Regions from separate parts of the Micromonospora sp. NPDC048999 genome, predicted to be linked through region 3. Evidence: riboswitches for the same ligand, from Rfam matches in the RefSeq annotation. Region 3 holds a riboswitch; each other region holds the start of a gene.

Region 1 (5,108 bases), on a different contig from region 3:
CGATGCGCTGACAACTCACCCGGTGTGCCGGCGGCCGATCGCGGTCGCCGGCAGACCGAGTGTCCACACGATACGGCCGACCTTCAGGCGGGCGGAGCGTCACGACGCTTCGCCCGCCTTTTGTGTTCAGGTAGGCATTCGACCTGGTAGGTCGTGAACAGGCGGTCTCCCACGACGCGGGGCAGGAAACCTCCGTACGAACCCTTGACGAACGCGGGTCTGGTGCGGATGGATAGGTGGTGATCATCTGAGGGCCAGTTTCCCTCCTGGCCTTTCCATAGAAAGGTTCCACATGGCAGCTCCACGCCTGCGTCATACCGCACTGGCCACGGTCGCCCTGATGGTGGCCGGAACCGCAGCGACACCGGCCACGGCCGGTGCGGCACCGGGCAACCCTGGCGCCCCCCGCTACTCCGCCGGCGCTGCGAGCGTCGGCGACCCGTACTTCCCTGACCAGGGGAACGGCGGATACGACGTCCAGCACTACGACCTCAACTTCTCCTACGACCCGGCGACCCGTTTCATGGACGCCACCGCCACGATCACCGCGATCGCCACGCAGGACCTCGACCAGTTCAACCTGGACTTCCGTGGTCCGGAGATCTCCTCGCTGACGGTCAACGGGCACGCCCACGACTTCCGGCGTGAGGGTCAGGAACTGATCGTCACCCCGCGGCCGAAGCTCAAGGCCGGGCAGACGTTCACCGTGGTGGTGAAGTACGCCGGCGTGCCGGGCGTCATCACCGACCCGGACGGGTCGATCGAGGGCTGGGTACCGACCGACGACGGCGCCTTCGTCGCCGGGGAGCCGCAGGGTGCGCCGGCCTGGCTGCCCACCAACGACCACCCGACCGACAAGGCCACGTTCCGGTTCACCGCCAAGGTGCCGGAGGGGCTCACCGCCGTCGGCAACGGCCAGCTTCTCTCCCAGCAGACGAAGAACGGTTGGACCACCTTCGTCTGGGATTCGACCGAGCCGATGGCCAGCTACCTGGCCACGATCACCATCGGCAACTTCGTGGTCACCGAGTCGACCACGCCGAGCGGCATCCCGGTGTACGTGGCGGTCGACCCGCGGCAGGTCGCCGGTTCGGCCAACGCCGTGGCGCAGATCCCGAAGATGGTCGACTTCTTCTCCTCGAAGTTCGGTCCGTACCCGTTCGCCTCGACCGGCGCGATCATCGACCGGGCCCCGAACGTGGGCTACGCCCTGGAGAGCCAGACCAAGCCGATCTTCTCCAGCGCGCCGAGCGTCAGCACCATGGCCCACGAGCTGGCCCACCAGTGGTTCGGCGACAGCGTCTCGCCGAAGCTCTGGTCGGACATCTGGCTGAACGAGGGCTTCGCCACCTACTCGCAGTGGATGTACACCGAGTACACCGGCGGCACGTCGGTCAACTCGACGTTCAACAGCAGCAGCAACTACGGGCGGGCCGCGTCGTCGTCGTTCTGGCAGACCGTCCTCGCCGACCCGGGCCCGGTGGACATGTTCAGCAACGTCCCGTACAACCGGGGCGCGATGACCCTGCACGCGCTGCGCGGCAAGGTCGGCGACGACACGTTCTTCCGCATCGTGCGTCAGTGGACGGCGACCTACCGCCACGGCAACGCCGGAACGGCCGACTTCATCGCCTTGGCCGAGCGGGAGTCCGGGCAGAACCTGCACACGTTCTTCGACGTGTGGCTGTACCAGAAGGGCAAGCCCACCACCTGGTGACGCTGCCCCAGGAGCCCCGCGACCTGTCGGTCGCGGGGCTCCTGCCGTTTCTGGACACGCCAACGCCACATCTGGTGTTGCACTAGCAAGGGCGCGGCCATATATGGTGTCTGGCGCAGCTGGTTCGGCCGCTCTCCGGGCGGTCGAGGCAAGAGGGAACCCGGTGGAAGTCCGGGACTGCCCCGCAGCGGTGAGTGGGAACGACCGCCGTCATCAGCACTGGACCACCCGTGGTCTGGGAAGCGACGGCCAGTAGGAGACCGGTTCCGCCGGTCGTGCCCGCGAGTCCGAAGACCTGCCAGCGCGCGCACGCCCCCGCCGGGGCGTGCGATGGTCCGAGGCCGCGTGGGACGGCCGACGCCACGGGACCCCGCCGTGCCGGCGGGCGTCCGGCGGTGTCCGCTCCCCACGCGCCGAGGGCCATCCGGTCCCGAACTCGCGAGGAGTGAGTAGTGACAGTCACCGAGGTCACCCCGGCCGTCGACGGGGTGCCGTGCGATCCGACCCCGCCCAGTCGACGCCGCGCCCAGATGCACGTCCGCAAGCGCAACGGCGACACCGAACCCGTCGACGTCAACCGGATCGCCCGAACGGTCGAACGATGGACCGGTGACCTGAGCGACGTCGACCCGTTGCGGGTGGCGATCCGTACCCGCGACGGGCTGTACGACGGCGCGAGCACCGACGAGCTGGCGCGGCTCGCCATCCAGATCGCGGCCGAGCTGATCGGCGAGGAACCGCAGTATTCCCGCCTGGCCGCCCGCCTGCTGGCCGGACACGTCGAACAGGAGGTACGCGGGCAGGGCATCGCCTCGTTCAGCCAGTCGGTCCGGCGCGGCCACGCCGAGGGGCTGATCGGCGACGAGACCGCCGCCTTCGTCGCAACGCACGCAGGCCAACTCGACGACGCCGTCGACCCGGCGGGTGACCTGCGGTTCGAGTACTTCGGGCTGCGTACCGTCCACGACCGGTATCTGCTGCGGCATCCGACGAGCCGGCTGGTGCTGGAGACGCCGCAGTACTGGCTGCTGCGGGTGGCGTGCGGACTGTCACACACACCGGCGGAGGCGGTCGACTTCTACCGGCTGATGTCCAGCCTGGCGTACCTGCCCAGCTCGCCGACGCTGTTCAACTCCGGCACCCGGCACACCCAGATGTCGTCCTGCTATCTGGTCGACTCGCCGCGCGACGAGCTGGATTCCATCTATCAGCGGTACGCGCAGGTGGCCAACCTGTCCAAGTTCGCCGGCGGCATCGGCATCGCCTTCTCCCGGGTCCGCTCGCGGGGCGCGCTGATCCGGGGCACGAACGGGCGGTCCAACGGCATCGTGCCGTGGTTGCGCACCCTGGACGCCAGCGTCGCGGCGGTCAACCAGGGCGGCCGGCGCAAGGGGGCCGCCTGCGTCTATCTGGAGCCGTGGCACCCCGACATCGAGGAGTTTCTCCAGCTGCGCGACAACACCGGCGAGGACGCCCGGCGTACCCACAACCTCAACCTGGCCAACTGGATCCCGGACGAGTTCATGCGCCGGGTGGAGTCGGACGGGGTGTGGTCGCTGTTCGACCCGGACGAGGTGCCGGAGCTGCCGGACCTGTGGGGCGCGGAGTTCGACGCCGCGTACCGGGCGGCGGAGGCGCAGGGCCGCTTCGTGCGGCAGGTCCCGGCCCGCGAGCTGTACGGGCGGATGATGCGCACCCTCGCCCAGACCGGCAATGGGTGGATGACGTTCAAGGACGCGGCGAACCGGCTGTGCAACCAGACCGCCGAGCCGGGCAACGTGGTGCACCTGTCGAACCTGTGCACCGAGATCATCGAGGTGTCCAGCGACGCCGAGACCGCGGTGTGCAACCTGGGCTCGGTCAACCTCGCGGCACACCTGACCGACGGCGGCATCGACTGGGCGCGGCTACGGGCGACCGTACGCACCGCGGTGACCTTCCTGGACCGGGTCATCGACATCAACTACTACCCGACCCCGCAGGCGGCGGCGAGCAACCCGCGCTGGCGGCCGGTCGGCCTCGGCATGATGGGCCTGCAAGATGTCTTCTTCGCGCTGCGGCTGCCGTTCGACTCCCCCGCCGCCCGGGAGCTGTCCACCCGGATCAGCGAGGAGCTGTACCTGACCGCACTGGAGACCTCCGCCGACCTCGCCGAACGGCACGGCCCGCACCCCGGCTTCGCGCAGACCCGAGCGGCGCGTGGGCAACTGCAACCTGACCTGTGGGGCGTCACCGGCAGCCAGACCGCGCGATGGGACGCGCTGCGGAACCGGGTGGCCGCGCACGGCCTGCGCAACTCGCTGCTGGTGGCGATCGCTCCGACGGCGACCATCGCCTCGATCGCGGGCTGCTACGAGTGCACCGAGCCGCAGGTGTCCAACCTGTTCAAGCGCGAGACGCTGTCCGGGGAGTTCCTTCAGGTCAACACGGCTCTCGTCGCGGAGCTCAAGGCTCGCGGGCTGTGGACCGAGCGGATCCGGGCGGCGATCAAACGCGCCGACGGGTCCGTGCAGGACGTCGCGGAGCTGCCGGCGGGGGTACGCGAGCTGTTCCGTACCGCGTGGGAGCTGCCGCAGCGCGCCTTGATCGACCTGGCCGCCGCCCGCGCGCCCTTCATCGACCAGTCCCAGTCGCTGAACCTGTTCCTCGCCGCGCCGACCATCGGCAAGCTCTCGTCGATGTACCTGTACGCCTGGAAGGCCGGGTTGAAGACCACCTACTACCTGCGGTCCCGACCGGCGACCCGGATCCAGCAGGCCACCGTGTCGGCCGTCGTGCCAGCGGTGAAGCTCGACGCGGAGGCGCTGGCCTGCTCGCTGGAGAACCCCGAGGCATGCGAAGCCTGCCAGTGACCGCCCCGACCGACACCACCACGGAGATCACACCCATGCTGCTCGACCCCGGGATGGACCTCACCCTCCGCCCGATGCGCTACCCACACTTCTTCGACCGCTACCGCGACGCCATCCGCAACACCTGGACGGTCGAGGAGGTCGACCTGCACGCCGACCTGACCGACCTCGACCGGCTCAGCCCCGCCGAGCGGCACCTCGTCGGCCGGCTCGTGGCGTTCTTCGCCACCGGCGACACCATCGTCGCCAACAACCTGGTGCTCAACCTCTATCAGCACGTCAACAGCCCGGAGGGCCGGCTCTACCTGTCGCGGCAGCTGTTCGAAGAGGCGGTGCACGTCCAGTTCTACCTCAACCTCCTGGACACCTATGTGCCCGACGAGGCCGAGCGCGTCGCCGCCTTCGCCGCCGTCGAGAACATCCCGTCGATCCGGCGCAAGGCCGAATTCTGCTTCCGCTGGATCGACTCGCTGCACGACCTACGCGAGTTGAAGACGCGGGAGGACCGGCGGGCGTTCCTGCTCAACCTGATCTGCTTC
Region 2 (5,108 bases), on a different contig from region 3:
TCCCAGCAGTACGGAGGAAGCCTCTTCACCTGACGTTCTGCCCGATTTCGGCCCGCCACGGACGCGACGGTGCCACGATGCCGGCAGGGCGTGCCAGCGGGGCCGCCCCCGGCGAGAGGGGCCACCGTGAACGGCGTGGAACCCGGCACGCCCTGCTGGACCGACCTGGCGACCCCGGGGCTGCCGGACGCGAGGCGGTTCTACTCGGAGCTGTTCGGCTGGACCGGCCGGGTCTCCCCGGAGCCCGCGGCCGGCGGCTACACCGTGTTCCTCAAGGACGGCCGGGCCGTGGCCGGGGTGGGCCCGCCGGCCTCCCCGGACCAGGTGCCGATCTGGTCGACGTACGTGGCGACCGACGACGCCGACCTGGTGGCCACCCGCGTGGAGGCGGCCGGCGGCCAGGTGGTGGTGGCTCCCTTCGACGTCCTCGACCAGGGCCGGATGGCGGTCCTCTCCGATCCGGCCGGGGCGGTGTTCAGCGTCTGGCAGCCGATGGCGATGCGCGGCGCGGAGCTGTTCAACGCGCCCGGGTCGATGTGCTGGAACGAGCTGGTCACCCCCGATCCGGAGGGGGCCAGGGACTTCTACGCACTGGTCTTCGGCTGGCACGCGGAGGAGCAGCCGGGCGAGCCGTACCCGTACACCGGGTGGCGGTGCGGCGCGGTGATCGTCGGCGGGATGACGCGGCCGCTGGCGGAGCTGCCGGCCGATCTGCCGGCGTACTGGTCGGTGTGGTTCGCGGTGGCCGACGCCGACGTGACCGCAGCCCGCGCCACCGAGCTGGGCGCGACCGTCCTGGTTCCGCCCCGGGACACCCCGAAGGGTCAGCTCACCGCCCTCCGCGACCCGCAGGGCGCCATCTTCTCCACTCTCGCTCCCCGACCCGTACGCCGCGCTACGGCGTAGCCGCCGCCCCTCCTTTCCAGCGGACGGGGAGGACGAGGGGGCCGTGGTCGCCCTGGACGATCCGGACGTGGGCGCGGTAGTGGGTGGCGAGCAGGTCCTCGGTGAGCACCTCGTGCGGGGGGCCGGCGGCCGCCACCCGGCCGTCGGCGAGCAGCACCAGGCGGTCGGCGTACTCGCCGGCGATCGACAGGTCGTGCATGGTGGCGAGCACGGTCAGGCCGTGCTCGCGGCGAAGCTGGTCCACCAGCTCCAGCACCTCCTGCTGGTGGCCGATGTCCAACGCGCTGGTCGGCTCGTCGAGCAGCAGCAGGGTGGCGCCCTGGGCGAGGGCGCGGGCCAGGAACACCCGCTGCCGCTCCCCGCCGGAGAGGGTGGCCAGCTCCCGGTGCGCGAACCCGCCCAGGTCGAGCCGGTCCAGCACCTCGTGCACGGCGGCCAGGTCGGCGGCCGACTCCCGGCCGAGCGCCGGAATGTACGGCGTACGCCCGAGCAGCACGTAGTCGAACACCGACATGCCGACCGGTATCACCGGGGACTGCGCGACGGTGGCGACGACCCGGGCCCGGTCGCGACGGCGGAGCGCCTGGATCGGCGTACCGAAGAGGGAGACCGCGCCCGGAGCGGGCAGCAGGCCGCCGACGGCGCGCAGCAGGGTCGACTTGCCCGCGCCGTTCGGGCCGATCACGGTGACCCACTCGCCCACGGCGACGGTCAGGTCCACGCCGGCCAGGATCGACGCGCCGCCCAGCTCGACCCGCAGGCCCCGAACCTCCACGGCGCTCATGCGACCACCTCGCTCATGTGAACACCCGGCGGGCGGTCCGCAGCACCAGGACGAAGAACGGGCCGCCGAGCAGCGCGGTAACCACGCCGATCGGGATCTCGGCGGGGGCGGCGGCGGTCCGGGCGACAACGTCCGTCAGCGCCAGGAACGCCCCGCCGAAGAGCATCGACAGCGGCAGGATCACCCGGTAGCTGGACCCGGCGAGCAGCCGTACGGTGTGCGGCACGATGATGCCGACGAAGCCGATCAGCCCCGAGGCGGAGACCGCGGCGGCGGTGCCCAGCGAGGCGGCGGCGATCAGCAGGTACCGGGAGCGCTGCGGGTGCAGCCCGAGGCCGGTGGCCTCGTCGTCGCCGACGGAGAGCACGTCCAGCTCGCGCCGGTGCAGCAGCACCACGACCGAGGTGAACAGGAAGTACGGCAGGACCAGCCGGACGTCGTGCCAGCCGGCGGTGGCCAGCCGGCCGAGCAGCCAGGAGTAGACCTGTTGGAGGCTCTCGGCGTGCCGTTGCAACAGGTAGGTCTGCCCGGCGGCGAGGAACGCCGAGACCGCCACCCCGGCCAGGATCAGCGCGGCGGGTGATCGGTCGCGCCCGCCGGCCGCGCCGAGCAGGTACGTCAGGGCGACCGCGCCGAGCGACCCGACGAACGCGGCGAGCGGGATGGCCAGCGGCATGCCGCTGACTGCGCCGCCCGCCCCGACGCCGAGCGCGATCACCGCGGTCACCGCGAGCCCGGCTCCGGCCGCCACGCCCAGCAGGTACGGGTCGGCCAGCGGGTTACGGAAGACGCCCTGGTAGCAGCCGCCGGCCAGGGCGAGCAGCGCGCCGACGAGCAGGCCGAGCACGACCCGGGGCAGCCGCAGCTCGGTGACGATGGCGATCTCGCGCTCGGTGAGCCCGCTGTCCAGGTGCACCCCGGGCAGCAGGTTGAGCAGTTCGGCGGCGACGCTGCCGGGCGGCAGGCTGACCGGGCCGAGGGACACCCCGGCGACCAGCGCGACCAGTACCGCGCCGATCCCGGCTGCCAGCCAGCGTTTGCGCAGCCCGGCCGGCCGGGCCGGGGGCACCGGCCCGGCCCTGCGTACGCCGGCGGGCCGGGACGCTCGGGGCGTCCCGGCCGACGGGCCGGCGGTGTCCGCTGGTCGCACGCTCACCGACAGGTCACGCCGGGACCTTGGCGGTGGCCTCGACGATCACCCGGAGCAGGTCGACCACGCGCGGGCCCCAGCGCGAGGCGATGTCGTCGTCGAGGGCGACGATCTGGCTGTTCTTCACCGCCGTGACGCCGGCCCAGCCGCTGCGGGCCTTGACCGTCGCCGCCGTCTGCTCGCAGCACTTGGTGTCGGACAGGAAGACGAAGTCCGGGTTCGCCTGGACGATGACCTCCTGGGAGAGCTGCGGATAGCCGCCGTTCTTGCCGTCGGCGTCCGACGGGTCGGCGATGTTCTCCAACCCGGCGAGGGCGTAGATCGAGCCGATGAAGGTCTTGCTGGTGGCGGTGTAGAGCTCCGGGCCCAGCTCGTGGAAGTAGGTGAGCTTCTCCGCCCGCTGCGGCAGGCTGCCGGTGAGCGCGGTGATCTCGTCCTTCATCTTCTTGACCAGGTCCGCCGCCTCGCCCGAGTGGCCGGTGAGCGTGCCCAGGTCGGCGATCTGCTGGTACGTGTCGTCCAGCGTGGCCGCGGCCGGGGTGAGCAGCACCGGGATCTTCAGCGTGGTGAGCTGGTCAACGATCTTGTTCAGGTCGTTGGAGAGCACCACCAGGTCGGGGCTCTTGCCGGCGATCGCCTCGGCGTTCGGCTGGTAGCCGGAGAGGTCACTCTTCGGCGCCTCCGGCGGGTAGTTCGACTGGTCGTCGACGGCGGTGACCTGCTCGCCGGCGCCGATGGCGAAGAGCATCTCGGTCGTGGTCGGCGACAGCGAGACGATCTTCTCCGGGCGCTTGTCCAGGGTCAGCTTGCCGACCGTGGCCGGGAAGGACGCGGCGGAGCTACCGCCGGCGGCGGGGGTGTCGGTCGAGGTCTTCTCGGCGCAGCCGCCGAGCAGGAGAGCGCCGACCGCGAGGGCGGCGGCGAAAAGCCGGGGGGTACGTCTGGACATCGGTCCTCCTGTCGGTCGAGGAGCGTGGTGCTTCGCCGACAGGGAGCGCCTGGGCGTACCCGTCCGCGAGGCGCCCTTCCTCGAGAGCGCGTGTCGCGACCGTGCCGCAGGCGGCCTGGCTCGTCCCCGCCGCGAGCGGGGCATCACAGTTGCGGGACAGCGCCGGTTTCGCACCAGCTTCGCTGCGGTTTGGCCGGTAGCACCGTAGCGCACGACCAGCGAAGATCGCCCGGATGGGACATGTGGGTGTGACCCCCCGCGCTTCCGCCGGCAAAGATTTTCCACATGCCGAGCTCTGGCGAAAATTCCCGTCAGGAGCGACAGTGAACGGCAACGATGCGTTCTCATCTGGGAGCTGCCCATGATCACGAAACCGTTGCGCGCGGCCGCCCTCGCCGGCGTCACCGCGCTCGCCCTCCTCGCCACCACCGCGCCCGCCCAGGCGGGCAACAACCTCCCGGCCGGTCCGCACGACGAGCAGATCACCTTCCAGGAGTGGTCGAAGCACCCGGACTGGCGTACCGGCACCCACCAGGGGACGCGGGCCATCCCCGGACACCGCACCGGAATCACCATCGACCGGCCGGTCGGCACCACCCGGTTCACCGACCCGCACGGCGGCACCACCCGCACCTGGGAGTACGCCACCTGGACCTCCCCGGAGCAGGCGATCGGCTTCGACGCCACCGAACTGGTCGCCTCGTGGAACGCGGAGACCCCGGCCGGCACCTGGATCCAGGTCGAGCTGCACGGCACCTACAACACCGGCCAGCAGACTCCCTGGTACGTGATGGGCCGCTGGGCCTCCGGGGACCAGGACATCAAGCGGGCCACCCTGGACGGTCAGGGCGACCCCTGGTCGACCATCTGGACCGACACCTTCTCCATCGACAACGCCGCGAAGGGCGTGCTGCTGCGGTCGTACCAGCTTCGGCTGACCCTCTACCGGGCACCGGGGCAGGCCGCCTCGCCGCGGGTCTGGATGCTCGGCGCGATGAGCTCGAACGTGCCGGACCGGTTCAACGTCACGCCGAGCAGGGGCCGGATCGCCTGGGGCATCGAGCTGCCCGTCCCGCGCTACTCGCAGAACATCCACCGAGGCGAGTATCCGGAGTACGACAACGGTGGCGAGGCCTGGTGCTCGCCGACCTCCACGGAGATGGTGGTCGAGTACTGGGGCCGCAAGCCCTCGGCCGCGGACATCGCCTGGGTCAACCCGAGCTACGCCGACCCCACCGTCGACCACGCCGCCCGGATGACCTACGACTACGAGTACGAGGGCGCCGGCAACTGGCCGTTCAACACCGCGTACGCGGCCA
Region 3 (5,108 bases):
TCAGGCGGTTGCCGAGGGTCGCGGCGACCTGGTCGGCGCCGTACGCGGTGCAGCGCGGCCCGCGGCAGACCAGCATGTGCCGGCGGTGTCGGGTGATCTGTGACCAGGCCGGGCTGCGGAACGGTCCGGGGTTGCCGTCGAGGGTGGTGTGCTCGCCGGTGATGGCATCGCAGACTGCGGTGACCAGCGCGGGCTGCGCCGCCAGCGGCGCGGCGACGAGAATTCGTGTCTGCCGGTCCCGTGTGGTGCGCCAGTGGGCGACCGCGCGGCGGATCCAGGTGTCGAGGTATCGGTCGGGCGGTACGTGCGTGGCCACGAGCAGGACCTCGCCATCCTCCGGTACGGCATCGAGGGCAGCGTGCAGGGACGGCTCGGCGCCGTCGAGGAAACACGCCCGCACCGGTACGCCCGTGGCCTCGGCGACGGCCGCGGCGAGGCGGTGGACCGCGTCGTGGCCGCCGTGGTGGGTCGCCCCGCGTGAGACGAGCAGGACGTTCATGCTGCCGGTGCCCGGTAGGTGATGACCGGGCGTCCGTCGTGCACGGCGACGTCGGCGTCCACGGCGTACACGTCGGCGAGCAGCGCGGACGTCAGCACGCCGACAGGCGGTCCGGAGGCGACGACCCGGCCGTGGAGCAGCACCACCACGAGGTCGCAGAACATCGCGGCCAGGTTGAGGTCGTGCAGGGCGGCGAGGGCGGTGACGCCGCTGCGGCGGACCAGATGCAGCAGCTGCAGCTGATGGCCGATGTCGAGGTGGTTGGTGGGTTCGTCGAGCAGCAGCAGTTGCGGCTCCTGGGCGAGGGCTCGGGCGAGCTGCACCCGTTGGCGTTCCCCGCCGGACAGCGTCTGCCACTTGCGGTGGGCGTACCCGGACATGTCGACGCGTTCGAGCGCGTCGGTCGCGGCCGCCCGGTCGGTGTCGCTGTCCGACCAGCGGGAGCGGCGGTGCGGGGTGCGGCCGAGCAGCACCACGTCGAGCGCGGTCAGGTCGAGGTCGGTCTCGGCGTACTGGGCGAGCAGCGCCATCCGCCGCGCCGCGGCGGCACGCGACAGCCCGGCCACGTCGTCGCCCGCGACGGTCACGGTCCCGGACCCGGGGGCGATCAAGCCGGCGACGACCCGCAGCAGAGTGGTCTTGCCGGACCCGTTCGGACCGAGCAGGCCGACCAGGCTGCCGCGCGGCGCCGAGCAGGTCACGCGGTCGAGGAGGCGAGCGGCCGGCACTGACCACGAGACGTCGCGGATGTCGAGCATCAGGCGTTCCCATCCCCTCGGCGCAGCAGTAGCACGAACGCGGGCACCCCGAGCAGGGCGGTCAGCACGCCCACCGGCAGCTCACGGGGTTCGAACAGGGTCCTGGCGGCGGTGTCCACCCAGATCAGAAAGATCGCTCCGGAGAGGACGACGACCGGCAGCAGCCGCCGGTGATCAGGGCCGGTGAACCACCGCGCGGCGTGCGGCAGCATCAGGCCGACGAAGCCGATCGCGCCGCTGATCGCGACCAGCACAGCGGTCAGCAGCGCCGTGGTGACCAGCAGCAGCCAGCGGACACGCCCGACGTCAACACCGAGGGCGGCCGCGGCCTCTTCGCCGAACGCGAACGCGTTGAGCGCACGGGCAAACCAGAGGATCACGGCGAACACCGCCGCGAGCACCGGCGTCGCCCATCCGAGTGCGGCCCAGTCGGCGCGGGCGAGCGAGCCGGACAGCCAGAAGGTGATGCTGTGGGTCGCGTGCGGGTCGGCCGTCCATATGATCACGAACGAGGTCAGCGCGGCGCACAGCTGCGCGACGGCGACGCCGGCCAGCACCACCCGGGTCGGTCGCAGGACCGCTCGCCGGCCGGCGGCAGCGACCACGACGGCGAACGCGGCGAGCGCCCCCGCGAACGCGCCCCCGGTGAGCGCCGCAGCACCCGCGCCGAAGCCCAGGACCAGAACGGCGACGGCGCCCAGCGACGCCCCGGAGGAGACGCCCAACAGGTACGGGTCGGCGAGCGGGTTCCGGGTGACGGTCTGCATGACCGCCCCGGATGCGGCGAGCCCGGCCCCGACCACGGCGGCGCCCAGCACCCTCGGCAGCCGCAGCTCCCACACGATGTGATCGCGCAGCAGCGGTACGTCGGCGCTCGTCAGGCCGAGATGGTCGGTGATGACCAGCCACACGGTGCCCAGCGACAGGTCCGCCGGCCCCACCGTCACGGCCGCAGCCACCGACAGCAACAGGCCACCCGCGAGCACGACCACCAGGGCCACCATGCGTACCGCCCGGACCGGCCGCGCCGAGGCCTCGGCCGGCCGGGTGGTAGGGGTGGTCAGTTGCCCACCCCGCCGACACCACGGGCCAGGGCCTCCACGGCGCGCACGTTCCGCACGCCCGCGGAGGTGGAGGAGAAGTCCAGGACGACGTACCGCTTGCCCTTGACGGCGGGCAGGTCCTTGAGCGTCGCGTGCTTTTCGAGGAACGCCTGCTTGGCGGCGGCGGTATCCCAGCTCGCGTCGACGAGCACGATGACGTCCGGGTTGCGCTCGACGACGGTCTCCCAGCTGGTGTCGGCCCAACTGCCGTTCAGGTCGGCGAAAATGTTGGTGACCCCGGCCGCGGACATGATCATCGCCGGGCTGCCGCAGCAGGCGCCGGCACTGGGCGCGTCGTTGCCGCCGTCCCACCACAGCACCCGCGTGCCCTTCGCGCCCGCTGAGACTTTCGCGATGCGCTCCTGCTGGTCGGCGATCAGCGTCTCGGCCCGCTCCGCGACGCCGAAGACCGCGGCGATCTCACGGATCTCGGCGAACACGTCATCCATCGTCAGCTTCGCCGGCCGCGTGTCTTTCGGGCAACCCGCGGCGGAGATGTACGTGCCCACGCCCAGCTTCTGCCAATCGGCGCGGTCGCCGACCCCCTCGTCGCTGAACGCACTCGCGAAGGAGGCGTAGACGAAGTCCGGCGCGATGTCGAGCAGCTTCTCCTTCGACGGGTACTCCTTGGCCAGTACCGGCACCTTCGAGTACGCGGCGGCGTACTCGGGCAGCACCTGGTCGTCGAGGAAGGCGGTGCCGGCCATCCGGTCCTGTAGACCGAGCGCCAGCATGATCTCGGTGGCGGACTGGTTCATGGTCACCGCCCGCGCCGGGGGCTTCGTGATCGTGACCGGTGTGCCGCAGTTGGTGAGCGTGACCGGCCCGGCCGCGGCGGACGCCGTGGTGGCCGGCTTGTTGTCGCCGGTCGTGGCGCAGCCGCCGAGCAGGGCGAGCATGACGGACAGCGGCGCGGCAACGCGCCAGGACACAGGGGACCGCATAGCGGGACCACCTTCCAGCACCTCGTGGACGGGTCGTACAGGTGCCGTGGCCGGTCTCCTGGCTGACGGGTGGTGCGCCGGTGGCCGGCCTTCCCAGGCATGCGCCCAGTGACCTTTCGGTGGCCTCCAGCATCCCGATCACAGTGGCGAGGGCCGCACCGGTCTCACACCGGCTTCCCGAACACCACGGCGAGGCCACCCTAACCAAACCAGACCGCACCGTCACCGTGGCCTAGGTCATGGTCGGAGACCACGTTGGAATTCCACCAGCCGGCAGAGGTGCGGGGGTCGTCGGCGGTGGACGACCTCCCCCCTGTGCTGTCTTGGCGACGGTCAGTCGGCCGACCGTGGTGGAACCCCGAGTTGCTGGCAGGCCTCCCGATACATGCGCACCACCTCTTGGCGGATCTGCGCCCGCTCGGTCAGCCGGTGGGCGAACGGGATGCGTACCGGCACCTCGGCGCCGTCGGCGGTGACGGCGAAATCGATGCCGTCGGCGTCCAGGCCGGTGGTCCGGGCCTGGGCGGCGGACGGCTGGCCGCCGAGGGTACGGCAGATGAGCAGCGCGTCGTCGGCGTGGTCGTCGTTCATGTGCCGGCTGACGGCGGCGACCACCTCCGGCGGGAACCCGGCGCTCATGCAGCCCCCTCCCGCGTGGTGGCTGGGGCGAGTCGGGCCAGGTCGGTGAAGACCGCGGTGTTGTGCCGGTAGGCCACGAGGACTTCGTCGAGCAGGTCAGTGCGACCGGCCGCGTCGAGCGCGAGCGCGAGCGCGTCGAGCCTGGCCCGGTAGGTCTCCTTGTACGACTTCGGGTCGGTGATCTCGTCGAACCGGTAGAACGCCGCACCGGCATCGCCGGTGATCCCGTAGTACCGGGAGACGCACCGCCCGATGTGCCGCCCGCCGGAAAGGTCCCCAAGGTAGCGGGTGTAGTGGTGGGCGATGAAGTGGGGGGCCGAGGCGCAGACCGCGTTGATGCGCGCGGCGTAGGCGGTTGTGGCCGGGGTCGGCTCGATCCGCTGCCGCCAGTCGGGCCCGAGCAGGAACTGAAGGTCCTTGGCGAGCGCGGGCAGCCGGGTCAGCGCGTCGTCGACGAACGGGCCGACCAGCGGGTCGTGGCGCATCATCTCGGCGACGCTCTCCAGCGCCTCGTAGATCACGTAGTGCTGGACCACGAGCGTGGTGTAACCGGCCACGCCGAGCTCGCCGGCGGTGAGCGCGGAGATGTAGCGCTGGGACTCGGCTGTCTGGTGCGCCTCGCGGGTCTCGGCTCGTAGCCGAGCCGAGAACGCGGTGTCGGGTGGGTTCATCTGCTATTTCTCCTTGCCAACATGCGATTCCACCTGCCGGCTGCGTCGGGGAACGATCAGCGGCAGTTCGGTACGGGGATGGGGGACGACCTCGATGTCGTGCCGGTAGACCTCGCTCAGCAATGGCGCGGTGAGGACCGCGTCCGGGGGCCCCGCGGCCCGTACCCGCCCGTCGCGGAGCAGGGTCACCGTTTCCGCGTACGCCCCAGCCAGGGCCAGGTCGTGCAGCACGATGACCACGGCATCGCCGGCGTGGGCCCGTTCCCGGGCGATCTGCATGACCAGTTCCTGGTGGCGCAGGTCGAGGGCGGCGGTCGGCTCGTCGAGCAGCAGCGTGGTGGCCTGCTGGGCCAGGACGCGGGCCAGTGCGGCGCGGGCCTGCTCACCGCCGGAGAGCGCGGGGTACGGTCGGGTGGCGAAGCGGGCGATGTCGCAGCGCTGGAGCGCGTCGGTGACGACGGTCTCGTCGTGTTCCTGCTCGGGCCGCCCGGCCC

The links. Region 3 has a riboswitch for cobalamin ahead of AB0C02_RS22620 (ABC transporter substrate-binding protein). Riboswitches for the same ligand answer to the same signal wherever they lie in the genome.
Region 1: another riboswitch for cobalamin. It lies ahead of AB0C02_RS15425 (ribonucleoside-diphosphate reductase subunit alpha); the one in region 3 lies ahead of AB0C02_RS22620 (ABC transporter substrate-binding protein).
Region 2: another riboswitch for cobalamin. It lies ahead of AB0C02_RS02045 (ABC transporter substrate-binding protein); the one in region 3 lies ahead of AB0C02_RS22620 (ABC transporter substrate-binding protein).

The regions. Positions count from the first base shown of each region.
Region 1 covers NZ_JBEZFI010000011.1:134,095-139,202, reverse strand. Annotated here, with positions in the region: gene AB0C02_RS15435 (FAD-dependent oxidoreductase) at 1-11, shown strand, start outside; gene AB0C02_RS15430 (M1 family metallopeptidase) at 293-1,717, shown strand; cobalamin riboswitch at 1,821-2,035, shown strand; gene AB0C02_RS15425 (ribonucleoside-diphosphate reductase subunit alpha) at 2,248-4,569, shown strand; gene AB0C02_RS15420 (ribonucleotide-diphosphate reductase subunit beta) at 4,551-5,108, shown strand, end outside.
Region 2 covers NZ_JBEZFI010000001.1:425,395-430,502, forward strand. Annotated here, with positions in the region: gene AB0C02_RS02030 (VOC family protein) at 127-906, shown strand; gene AB0C02_RS02035 (ABC transporter ATP-binding protein) at 896-1,690, opposite strand; gene AB0C02_RS02040 (iron ABC transporter permease) at 1,704-2,759, opposite strand; gene AB0C02_RS02045 (ABC transporter substrate-binding protein) at 2,854-3,789, opposite strand; cobalamin riboswitch at 3,881-4,024, opposite strand; gene AB0C02_RS02050 (C39 family peptidase) at 4,151-5,108, shown strand, end outside.
Region 3 covers NZ_JBEZFI010000025.1:11,647-16,754, reverse strand. Annotated here, with positions in the region: gene AB0C02_RS22635 ((2Fe-2S) ferredoxin domain-containing protein) at 1-499, opposite strand, end outside; gene AB0C02_RS22630 (ABC transporter ATP-binding protein) at 496-1,257, opposite strand; gene AB0C02_RS22625 (iron chelate uptake ABC transporter family permease subunit) at 1,257-2,261, opposite strand; gene AB0C02_RS22620 (ABC transporter substrate-binding protein) at 2,318-3,304, opposite strand; cobalamin riboswitch at 3,335-3,508, opposite strand; gene AB0C02_RS22615 (DUF2470 domain-containing protein) at 3,638-3,943, opposite strand; gene AB0C02_RS22610 (biliverdin-producing heme oxygenase) at 3,940-4,614, opposite strand; gene AB0C02_RS22605 (heme ABC transporter ATP-binding protein) at 4,618-5,108, opposite strand, start outside.